DNA from 2 places in the Psychrobacter sp. ASPA161_6 genome. Region 2 is predicted to be linked to the other one. Evidence: predicted binding sites of a transcription regulator. Region 2 holds the regulator's gene; the other holds the start of a gene.
The links. The regulator PhoB, encoded in region 2, activates phosphate uptake and scavenging genes when phosphate is short. The targets are predictions, from matches to a motif close to TGTCATNAANCTGTCATAA.
Positions count from the first base shown of each region.

Region 1 (6,275 bases), 420 kb from region 2:
ATCCATCTTGGTCATTGTCACGTTCACACCGCGCGCTTCGAGTATCGCAGCAAGAGAAGCAGCAGTGATACCTTTTCCTAGTGAGGACACTACCCCACCGGTCACAAATATAAACTTGGTCATAGTACTCTTTCGGTAATTGGTAAAGAAGGATTTTACTAAAGATACGCCAAAAAATATAGGGCAAAAGCGCAAACTATCCGAAACTCTTGGTTTTTGCTCAATGTTTATTGATTAAAAACGCATAATAAAAAAACTCACCCCGAAGGATGAGCTTTTTAGCAGAGTATTTATGCAGCATATAGTCGATACTAAATAAAATAGATACACGACATTATAATGCGTGACTGGTACAAATTTTTCTTGCTTGCTGTGTAAGCGCAGACAGAGGCTACAAAAAATTCATATCCGTCACACTGTCTCTTTTTTATATTGAACTGACTATATTGAGTTAGAATTTATATTCTAAACCGCCACCGATAGCAAATACATCCGCATCACCACGAGCTTTAACTGAGTCAATGGTATCATCAGCATTGTTTCTAACAACGAGCAGACCGTTCTCTAAATCTGCAGAGTTTTGACCGATATAAGCATGAGCAATCATATTGTCTTTGAACTTATATTTACCGCCCAATACGATTTGGTCTGAGTCGTTGCCATCAAGACCAGCCAAGTTCTCAGTCTTATCATACTGAAGATAAACAGATGCTGGGCGAGCAAAGTTAGTCAAACCCATCTCAGCACTAACGACCAATCCTTTCTCTTCATCATCTGAATTATCAAAATCAACTTGCTGGTATAGCGCACCTAGCTTCACTGGATAAGCCATGTATTTGCCCAAATCGACACTAGCACTGCCACGAAGAATCTCACCTGTGACGCTCATGTCTTTGTCATAACCCACACCTGCGGTAAAGCCAGTACCTGGATCAAACATCAATGAAGCACCAAAGCCACTGTCACGGTCATCGCTATCAGAGACAAAAGACTCATCAGCACCGTATTGTAAGGCAAGCTCTAATGGTAGACCATTGTATTTGGGTGCAATCCATACGATTGAGTTATTAATACGCTCACCATCAGTCAAGGTAAGCGCCTCACTCAGCGTACCATCACCACCAAGAGAGCTTGAGCCGATATTATCCCAATAACCTTCGTTAACGGTTACGTTGTTGACGTAATCTGACACTGAGTAGTTGCGACCAAAGCGAAATTGACCGTAGTCTTTGTTTTTAAAACCTAGATAGGTGTCACGGCTTTTAAAACCAATGTTGCTGCTACCGCTGTCATCGATCTTGATGCCATACTCTAATTGATAAATCACATCGGTATTAGCAGTGATTGCTTCGGACCCTTTGAACCCTAGACGTGAAGAATGCGAGCTGACTTGTACTGAGCTGCTGTCTTCATTGATATTGATAGTGTCGTTAGGCAGATCCATAGACTGACGATCAAGCTCAGCGTTGACATAGTTAGCAGTGACGAATGCTTTGCCATAAACCGTTGGCGCGGCTTGAACGGCAGAAACTGATAGCGTTGCAATTGCTGAGGCTAAAAGTAATTTTTTCAAAGGGTATCTCCACTTGACGATTTGAGTGATAAATTGGCTAAGATTGACTGGCATGTACAATGGTATTGCTACAAACTCCCAAGACCATGATATATAACGAGCCACCAGAACGGCTTAGACACTACTTTATCAAGCAAATATTACAGTAAGATGAAAGAACAAAATTTACATGCCTGTAACTATGTATTTTAAGACTGATTACAATGAAGGGCTACTTTCTTTTTTCGCATAAAAAAACTCATCCCGAAGGATGAGTCTTTTTATACTATCTACTTGAGTGTGATACTAGAATAAGTATTCTAGACCGCCACCAAGTGCGAATACGTCAAGATCAGTATTAGTACTCTTGTCTTCAGCAGAGTTGTTACCAACATAAGCATGAGCAATCATGTTGTCTTTAAAGTTATATTTGCCACCTACAACAACTTGATCTGAATCACGGTTGTTAACACCAGCTAAGTTTTCAGTACCATTGTACTGTACATATACAGATGCTGGACGAGCAAAGTTAGCTAGACCCATTTCAGCGCTTACAATTAGACCTTTTTCATCTTCAGTACCGCCATCGAAATCAGCTACTTGATACATTGCACCTAACATAACTGGATAAGCCATGTATTTACCTAGGTCAACGGTAGCACTACCACGTAAAAGATCACCAGCTTGGCTCATGTCTTTTTCGTAAGCAACACCAGCAGTGAAGCCTGTACCTTGGTCAAACATCAATGAAGCACCATAACCACTGTCACGGTCGTCACTGTCAGTTACAAAGCGCTCGTCTGCACCGTATTGTAGAGCAAGCTCTAAAGGCAAGCCGTTGTATTTAGGGGCAATCCATACGATAGAGTCATTAACACGGCCGCCATCAGCCATAGTTACAGCATCAAGAACATCGCCTTCCATATCAAGATTACTAACACCTAAATTATCCCAAAAACCTTCAGTAACGGTCACGTTATTGATGTAGTCAGTTACTGAGTAGTTACGACCAAAGCGGAATTGACCATATTGCTTGTTATTTAGACCAAGATAGGTATCACGGCTTTTAAGACCAATATTGTCATCAGTACCATCGATGGCAATGCCATACTCTAACTGATAGATAACATCAGTGTTAGCAGTCATTGCTTCAGAACCTTTAAAACCAAGGCGTGAAATGTTTGAGTTGATTTGTACTGAATCACTGTCTACGTCGAATTGATCATCGTTACCATCACGCTCAGCATTTACATAGTCAGCAGTAACGAAAGCTTTACCATAAACAGTAGGTGCTGCGTTGGCTGCAGATACAGATAGGGCTGCGATGGCTGTAGCTAAAAGTAGTTTTTTCATGGGGTATCTCCACTTTACAATTGTAGTAATGAGCAAGCTATGATTAGCCGGCGCCCATAATGGTATCGTCACAAATCCTCAAAGATATAATGTGTAACTGGCTACCGAGATTGGTCTAAAACAAGTGTGGCGAATTTCTACTACAATAAGACAAAAAAAACCATGACTCACATGACTGGGATTAGAACGTAACTGCCATGTAATCTTTGGTCTTTATCACTCCGTTGCGTAACATCCGTTACCAAACTCATACTTCGAATACAAGCATAACAACTTTGACATAATTTGCAACATTTTTTTTTGCTTTTTCGATACATCTACTATCGAATAACAAATGCTTTGTCATATTTGAACCGTTACGAAAAAACCCCTATCGACTCAAATAGATACGATAATCATTAATTAATATCATTACTGATAATATTAAATGACGGTAATAAATACGATACATTGACCCAAAAAAAGCGCTACTTATTGATAAATAAATAGCGCTCATAAAGAATTGTTTGTCATATTTCTGACACATATGACAGTCACAAACGGGTAAGATGCATCAATGCCTGATCACGCCTAGAGGCTTAAATAGCACTTAGATTACATGAGCAAACATGATACTTAACCTATCGTTTTAGGCATTTGCTTTGAGATCAAGACGCGCTTGATGCAATAGTGGCTCAGTATAGCCACTTGGCTGCTCGCGACCTTTAAACACCAAATCACAAGCCGCTTTGAACGCATAAGAGTGTTCAAAGTTATCTGCCATTGGCTGATAGTCACTATCGCCTGCATTTTGCTCATCGACGACTTTTGCCATACGCTTCATCGTATCCATCACTTGCTGTTCGCTCACGACGTTATGATGCAACCAGTTGGCAATGTGTTGGCTCGATATCCGCAAGGTCGCACGATCTTCCATGAGACCAACGTCATTGATGTCAGGGACTTTAGAACAACCAACGCCTTGGTTTACCCAGCGTACGACGTAACCTAGGATGCCCTGAGCATTGTTTTCAAGCTCTTGCTGTTTCTCTTCGTCTGTCCAGTTGGTGTCTTTCGCCAATGGAATGGTCAAGATATCGTCTAAACTGGCACGCTCACGTGATTTTAGGCTGTCCTGTACATCAGCAACGTTGACTTGATGATAGTGCATGCTGTGTAAGGTAGCACCCGTTGGCGATGGTACCCACGCCGTACTCGCACCAGACTTAGGATGAGCGGCCTTGGTATCCATCATCTCTTTCATCTCATCAGGCTTCGCCCACATGCCTTTACCAATCTGAGCGACACCCTGTAGACCTGTCTCTAGACCGATATCGACGTTCCACTGCTCGTAGGCTGGCTGCCATGCTTGTGATTTCATGTCACCCTTAGGGACAAATGGGCCTGCGTTCATACTGGTATGCATCTCATCGCCAGTACGGTCAAGGAAACCGGTGTTGATAAAGATAACACGCTCTTTCGCTTGGCGAATGGCTTCTTTTAGATTGACCGTCATGCGACGCTCTTCATCCATGATGCCGATTTTAAGGCTGTTGCGCTCAAGCCCTAATAAATCTTCTGAAGCGTTAAATAAGTCATTGGCCATTTTGACTTCTTCAGGGCCGTGCATTTTTGGCTTCACAATATACATGGAGCCTTTACGTGAGTTTGATAGCTCGTTCTGACCTTTCAAATCATTGAGCGTCAATAGTGGCGTAATCAAGCCATCCATTAGACCTTCAAAGATTTGTTCTTGACCATTACCCAAATCTACTAAGATTGCAGGGTTTTGCATCAAGTGACCGACATTACGAATAAGTAATAGTGAACGGCCAGGTAAGATCAGCTTTCCACCGTCTGGGGTGTTATATTCGCGGTCTGGGTTTTGCTTACGAGTGCTGGTCTTGCCCCCTTTTTCAAAGGTTTCTTGCAAGTCGCCATTCATTAGACCCAGCCAGTTGCGATATACTTCTACTTTTTCTTCTGCATCGACAGCAGCGATTGAATCTTCACAATCCTGAATCGCCGTAATCGCTGATTCTAATAGTACATCTTTGATGTTTGCTGGGTCATCTTTACCGACCGGATGATTGGCATCGATTTGAATCTCAGCATGTAAGCCGTTATTTTTTAATAAAATGCCAGTAGGAGATTCAGCCTCACCAACGAAACCAACAAATTTGGCGGTATCTTTTAGCTCAGTGCTGCTATCGCCTTGGACGATTTCAAGTTTGTCATCGAGCACTTTAAAGCCAGTCACATCGTTATATGAGCCTGACGCTAATGTAAAATGCTCGTCCAAAAATGCTTTGGCATAGGCGACAACTGCCGCACCGCGAGTCGGATTATAGCTGCCCGTCGCTTCTTTGCCATTATCATCACTAATGACATCAGTACCATACAAAGCATCGTATAAGCTGCCCCAACGAGCGTTCGTCGCATTAAGTGCGTAGCGAGCATTTCGGACTGGCACGACCAGCTGTGGCCCTGCGATATGAGCAATCTCATCATCAACGTTTTGCGTGCTAACTTTAAAATCATCGCCTTCTGGTAACAGATAGCCAATCTCTTTTAAGAATGCTTTATAAGTAGGGTAATCAATTTCGCCGTCTTTGGCAGGGTTTTGCAGGTGCCACTGATCGATTTGAGCTTGAATCTTGTCACGAGTTTCTAGCAGCGCTTTATTACGCGGAGTAAACTCTTTAATGACTTTTTCAAAACCTGACCAATAACTTCCTGAATCAACACCGACTTTCGGCAGCACTTCGTTTTCAATAAAGTCATACATCTGCTGGTCGATGGCAAGAATGCCTTTTTGAACACGGTTGGCGTTAGAAGACTGGCTCATATTGTTATCCTTATCTGTTCGTGAGGTGTGTTAATGCTAGGTTGCTACTCTAATGGTTGGAAAATGTGTGCCCTTGCAGCATTTATGCCTAGTTTGCTTTACAGTGGATAAATAGCAAACATAATAATATGTACTGTCAGCTATAATCGGGCAGCTGCTCATGTGATATCTGGTTAGTGTAAAACCTGTTTGATACAACATCTGGTTAATGTAGCATCTATAATTTTTGGACCGTCTTTAAGAAGATCTGGTCTATAAATCTTGTGTTTTGATACAGGATTGGCAGTTGATATAATGCGCATTAGCCGCTACTAAATGATAATCAATAGTAAGACAAAATGCCTGAAAAGCAAAATATCATCCTACTATCAAATAATAAAATAAACAAGGAAACGCCATTCACTAAGTAAATACTTAGGCTGTATAATAATGATACTCTATGAGCCATCTACTCTAGAGGCATTAATCCATACTTTAGAGCTAGGCCGTTATACGTTCAGTATAAACTGTAAGTAATCATTACAGCCTCTATTTATGCTCAAC
Region 1 is NZ_JBEFNJ010000001.1:473,598-479,872, reverse strand. It holds gene ACTQ9T_RS02035 (CTP synthase) at 1-123, opposite strand, end outside; gene ACTQ9T_RS02030 (porin) at 452-1,573, opposite strand; gene ACTQ9T_RS02025 (porin) at 1,859-2,905, opposite strand; gene ACTQ9T_RS02020 (malate synthase G) at 3,534-5,732, opposite strand.
Region 1: a site for PhoB is predicted at 1,711-1,729, ahead of ACTQ9T_RS02030 (porin). Genes of this name have one in related genera too.

Region 2 (6,275 bases):
GACGCACTCAGCAAACTATGACTAAATGAGCATAAGGCTAATAAAGACAATATCCATGATAAAACTAACGTAGCCTTTAACAATAAAGTCAGCCGTACAAGGAGTGTGCCATGTCTACTATGATTACCGATCGTACCTATCGAATCGCTCGCGAAAATACCCAAGCGATGATAATCGATGTCCAAGAACGCTTAACGCCGCATATTTATGACCATGAAAATATCGTCAAAAAGACAGTCACTTTGATCAAAGGTCTACAAGCCCTCAACATCCCAATTATGCTCAACGAGCAGTACAAAAAAGGTTTGGGCGATACGCTACCTGAGATACGTGAAGTATTAGAAGGCGACAATGCCAAAAGCTTTGAAAAGGTCACGTTTAGCGCTTGTGATAATAATGATTCATGGCATTATCTAGCGCAGCAAAATCGCAGCATTGTCCTATTATTTGGTGTCGAAGCCCATGTTTGCGTCATGCAAACGGCGCTGGATTTATTGGATAATGGGATGCAGCCAGTTATTATTGGCGATGCCGTTGGATCGCGCTTTCCTTATGACAAAAAGCAAGCCATTCGTCGTATTCGACGCGCTGGCGGTGTAATTACGACAGTAGAATCCATTCTGTTTGAATTATGCCGCAGTAGCCAAGACCCTGCCTTTAAGACTATTAGCAATTTGATTAAGTAGCGGATGCAATAAAGGGTCGAGAATGAACGACAAACTCTTAGCGTTGTTGTTTCAATCATTGTAAATTATTTTCGTGAAAACAGCGCTTGATAAGACAGGCGCTGTATTGCATTTAACCAGAGAGAAATATGTCCTCAAACATACCTATAACATTGACCGATCCAACGCGCGACGCAAATATTAAGATAGATGACGTCACGCATTTCTTATTAGAGCTTGATGCCCTAAAACGTGTCAATCGGCGCAGCTATGTGACGGGGACGACTCGCTTGGAAAACTCTGCTGAGCACTCATGGCATCTAGCAATGGCATGCTGGTCAATCGCTGAATTGTTTGAGTTGGACGTCAATCATGAAAAATTGCTTAAGATGGCACTGGTGCATGATTTGGGTGAGATTGATGCGGGCGATACTTTTTTATATGCTGATACCCGTCGTGATGCGCACTTCGAAGAGCGCGAGGGTATTGCTCGATTACAACGCGAACGCGGTAACGGTATTGCTGATTTAAGTGAGATCTGGGAAGAGCAGGAAACGGGTAATAGTAAAGAGGCTGATCTACTTAGAGTGGTTGATCGTTTGTTGCCATTTTTGCTTAATTTAAATACTGAGGGCAAAACGTGGATTGAGCTTGGTGTTACACGCTCGCAAGTGGCTGGCGCGCATGGATTTATCAAAGACAGCTTTCCTCCCATCCATGATTGGTTATCACAAAACATTGAATACGCGACCCAGCAAGGATGGTTGGTTGATAAGTAAATTGATAGCGTCACCTTGTTACTGACTCGCAACGTTTGACGCTGTTTAAAACCTTTATATTGAATAGTGTTAATAATAATAGAGAGGTTCCATGCACTTATTTAAAAACTATAAAACATGGTGCAAATCGCTAGCCTTTGTCAGCATGCTGGGACTAGCGCAAATGGCGCAAGCGCTTGCTCCTATCAGTGATGGCGATAAATTGGCGCACGATGCTAAAAAACAGATCGGTGTCACGGTGAGTTATGATCCTACTTACCGTGAGCTGGACTTTCCGCGTGGCGATATACCAATAGAGACTGGCGTCTGTACCGATGTGATTGTCCGTGCTTATCGTTTGCAAAATGTGGATTTGCAGCAGTTGGTCAACCATGATATGAAAGGAAATTGGTCCGCCTACCCAAAGACTTGGGGCTTAAAGTCAACGGACAAAAATATCGATCATCGACGCGTGCCCAATCTTGAAACGTTTTTTGCGCGTCATGGACAGACGTTATCTACGACCGATAAAGGCAGTTTTCAAGCGGGAGACGTTGTGTCATGGCGGCTGCCAAAGAGTAACTTGCCGCATATCGGTATCGTCTCAGATAAAGTAGCTGCTGATGGTACGCCGCTGATTATTCATAATATCGGAAGTGGTACGCAGGAGGAAAACATCCTATTTGCTTATCCTATCCATAAGCATTTTCGATATTGATAAAGGCTTTTGGACAAGGTAGCCCAAAGTAGTAAAAACAAGCAATACAAAATCGAAGTAGTACAAACTAACAGCCATTAAAAAGCCCAGTCAAACGTCATTATCTACGTTTAACTGGGCTTTTCAGTATTATGAGTTTCTTACAAATTAAGCTTGATGAGCTTTTGCTTGACCCAATAACTGTCCCATTTTTACCACGCTATTGGCTTTCATGCTGTCCTGCCAATCTGCTTTTGCGGCTTTTGGCAAAACGACAATCGCCGTTGAACCCAAATAAAAGCGTCCAAGCTCATCGCCTTTCTCAAAGCTCATGTCGTGATCTGCTTCTTGGATGTCTTCAGTGCGGCTGATTTTACCGGTGGCGACGGTTTCGATGCCAGCGACAATCATAGCGCCGACCATTACCACGGCAGCTTTGCCGTATTCTGTATCAAATAAACAGACCAAACGCTCATTACGAGCAAATAAATCAGGCACGTTCTCGGCCGTGGTATTATTGACAGAGAACAGTGTACCTGGCACATAGCGGGTCTTAGTTAATGTACCCGAAAATGGCATATGCACACGGTGGTAATTACTGGGCGCGAGATAAACAGTCGCAAAGCTACCATCAGCGAAGTAGCTACCATCTTCGCTGTCAGCAAGTAATTGGCCAACATCATAATGACGACCTTTTGCTTGGAGTAGTTTATGATCTTCAATTTGACCTAGCTGCGAGATGATACCATCAGCAGGACTGACAATACCGTTGGCGCTGCTGTCGATAGTACGTGCATTTTCTTTGAGCTCACGGGTAAAAAAGTCATTAAAGCTCTCATAAGCATTAAAGCTCTGACGCTCATACTCACCTAAGCTGACGCCGTAAGCTTTGGCAAAGCCACGAATAAAGGCACGTTTGACGTACGGATGACGGCTGGCGGCTAGACGCCCAGCGACTTTACTCAGCTGCTGCTGCGGGACAAGCTGTTGTAAGGTGGTAAATACATTCATAATAAGGCTACCAAAATAGGATTGGAAATGAGAATAAAAATTAGGCAAGTTAATGGCTGTATTTTATCATGGACAGCACATTATTGTCTGAGCATAATCTGTTAAGGAATCAGTAAATGAAAGCACTTATACAACGGGTGGGCCATGCCAGCGTCGTCGTCGATCAGCATTGTATTGGCAAAATCGATCATGGGATATTGGCATATATTGGCTTGGGGCATGAAGATAGCCTGCAAACTGCCCAACGCATGATCGACAAAATCTTGACCTATCGTATTTTTGAAAATGATGAAGATCCTGCCAAGGTCGGCAAACTGGATAAAAATGTGCAACAGGTCTGTGGCGGACTGTTGTTGGTGTCGCAATTTACTTTGATGGCAAAAACAGATAAGGGTCGTCGCCCTGACTTTGGTGGTGCGATGGCACCTGATGCTGCTCAAGTGCTGTTTGCACAACTGGTTGATTATGCCAACACTCAGCATCACAATGTTGCCACTGGTCAGTTTGGCGCTGATATGCAAGTTGCCAGCGTCAATGATGGGCCATTAAACTTTTTATTAGAAGTATAAAAATTATCTGTCATCAAGCTGTCATAATTAGTCCGTTTAATAAGTAGAAACGGGCGAGTGTTTATCGCCTCTTTCTGTATTTTAATTTTTTGAATGCTAACTTTTTGAACGCTGATATTTTGACTATAATAATAAGGTTGCCGTATGTACAATGAGCAAATTTTGATCGTCGAGGATGAGCCTGCGATTCGTGAAATGATTGTGATGACGTTAGAGATGGCTGGATTTGATAGCTTGCAGGCTGCGGACGCATCAGAGGCACATCAGCAAGTGGTCGATCACCGTCCGTCGCTCATATTATTGGATTGGATGCTGACCGGCGAAAAAAGCGGTATTGATTTTTGTCGTATGCTCAAAAACGACGATTTGCTCGCTGAGATACCGGTTATTATGCTAACGGCCAAAAGTGAGGAAGACAGTAAGGTTCATGGTCTTGATGCAGGTGCTGATGACTATATGACCAAGCCTTTTTCGACACGGGAATTAATCTCAAGAATCAAGGCAGTGCTACGTCGTAGTAGTACATTGAGCGCCGATAAGCCTATCGAAATCGGCAAGCTTAGCTTAGATCCCAAAAGCCAGCGTGTAACGGCGGCAGGTCAGCTCATTGATATCGGCCCGACAGAGTATCGGTTGTTGGCATTTTTTATGAGTCATCCAGAGCGTGCGTATACACGGACACAGCTGTTAGATCAGGTTTGGGGCGGCAATGTCTATATTGAAGATCGAACGATTGATGTGCATATTCGGCGTTTACGTAAATTACTACAGCCTTATGACTGTGCTACGCTGATACAAACGGTGCGCGGTACTGGGTATCGGTTTTCCAGCTTGATTGAATCCAATTAAACCAAGACAGAACAAGTCGTGGCAAGCGTAAAACAACGCAGAAGACAGTAGTAAGGATAACGATGACGATAATGCCGATAAAAAATGAGCAACAGGGTGAGCAAGAGCAGGTTGCCCAGCACAATACAACGGATCAACTCAAAAAAATCCGCAGTGCCTTACTAGCACTACGGGATGCGGTCATTTTGCTCAATGATGATGATGGTTTGGAATGGTGGAATCAGGCAGCGGAAGATTTATTGTTATTGCAGTCAAGCAACAAAGGTCAAAGCATTTTTGACTTTATCACCGTGCCTGAATTTCGCCAGTATTATCAGGCTATCACGCCACCGAGCGATGGTGTGCACATGGTGTCATGGCGAGATCCTAAACGTTATCTAAAGTGTGAACTGACGCCTTTCGGTGATGAAAAACTATTGATAATTTATGATGTGACCCGCTTGCAGCATTTAGAGCAAATGCGCCGTGATTTTGTGGCCAATGTCTCGCATGAGCTGCGTACGCCATTGACCGTACTGATGGGCTATCTAGAAAATTTCTCCGATCAAGAGGATATGCCCCCGCAGTGGCGGCGTGGCTTTGAGCTAATGACTCAGCAGACTGCCCGTATGAATCGAATTGTGAATGACTTATTGCTGTTGTCTCGCATCGAAATAGAAGAGACGCATGAGCTAAATGATATCGATATGACCAAGTTACTGACGCATATCTATGATGATGCGCAGGCGTATAACCAAGAATACGGTCATACTATTCATTTGCAGATAGACACTTACGATGGACTGTATGGCTCAGAGATGTACTTAACAAGCGCCTTATCCAATTTGGTGATTAATGCTATCAAATATACGCCAAAGGGTGGCAACATCGCTATCAGCTGGACAAAAACATCGGAAGGCTGCCGCTTTGCCGTCGAAGATGATGGTCTCGGTATTGCGCCCCAACATATCGAGCGCTTGACGGAACGCTTCTATCGCATCGATAGCGGACGCAGCCGTGCTACGGGTGGTACGGGCTTAGGGTTGGCAATTGTAAAACATGTCTTATATCAACATGAGGCGCAACTGACCATAGAGTCGGTAGAAGGCAAAGGCTCGACCTTTAGTGCGGTATTTCCAAGCGCTTATGTACGTTCTGCCCATGCCCCTTAATCTTTTTGCAAAAGTGGGTAGGGGTTCACCGCGCTGCCATTGATATAAATACCATAATGAACATGGGTTGGTGTTCCTTTAGCATTACCGCTGTCGCCAACATAGCCAATGATATCACCAGCATTGACCCAGTCATTGGGTACGATGTCGGCATAATCCTCTAGATGGGCGTAATAATGTCCTGCGCCGCCCGGTCCGACCACCACTACCACGCGTCCCCCTAATGTATTTTCGCCAACTTTGCTGACGATGCCTTGCGTCGTAGCTTGTATCGGTGTGCCCCGCGCTGCAAAAATATCAATGCCCTCATGGGAGCGCCCTTGGCTACGTGCTGCGCCCCAAGTGTCTGTCAGACGCTGCTTTGGTAGTGGACTGGGAAGGCTGTTTTCTATGGGCAACTCTTGCTGCAATAAACTCAGTTGCTGCCATTTTGCCACGACAAAAGACTGTGTCTGTTGGCTAATGCTGGGTAGTAATTTGTCAAATACAAATAACAGCGCTAGCAATACCGTAGCCCTTATTATTAGGCTTAGCAAACGGCTGAATAGTGTTGGCTTTGGTGGTCGATTATTGCC
Region 2 is NZ_JBEFNJ010000001.1:49,197-55,471, forward strand. It holds gene ACTQ9T_RS00210 (isochorismatase family protein) at 111-686, shown strand; gene ACTQ9T_RS00215 (HD domain-containing protein) at 815-1,444, shown strand; gene ACTQ9T_RS00220 (DUF1287 domain-containing protein) at 1,536-2,141, shown strand; gene asd (archaetidylserine decarboxylase) at 2,289-3,131, opposite strand; gene dtd (D-aminoacyl-tRNA deacylase) at 3,248-3,700, shown strand; gene phoB (phosphate regulon transcriptional regulator PhoB) at 3,845-4,549, shown strand; gene phoR (phosphate regulon sensor histidine kinase PhoR) at 4,612-5,700, shown strand; gene ACTQ9T_RS00245 (M23 family metallopeptidase) at 5,697-6,275, opposite strand, start outside.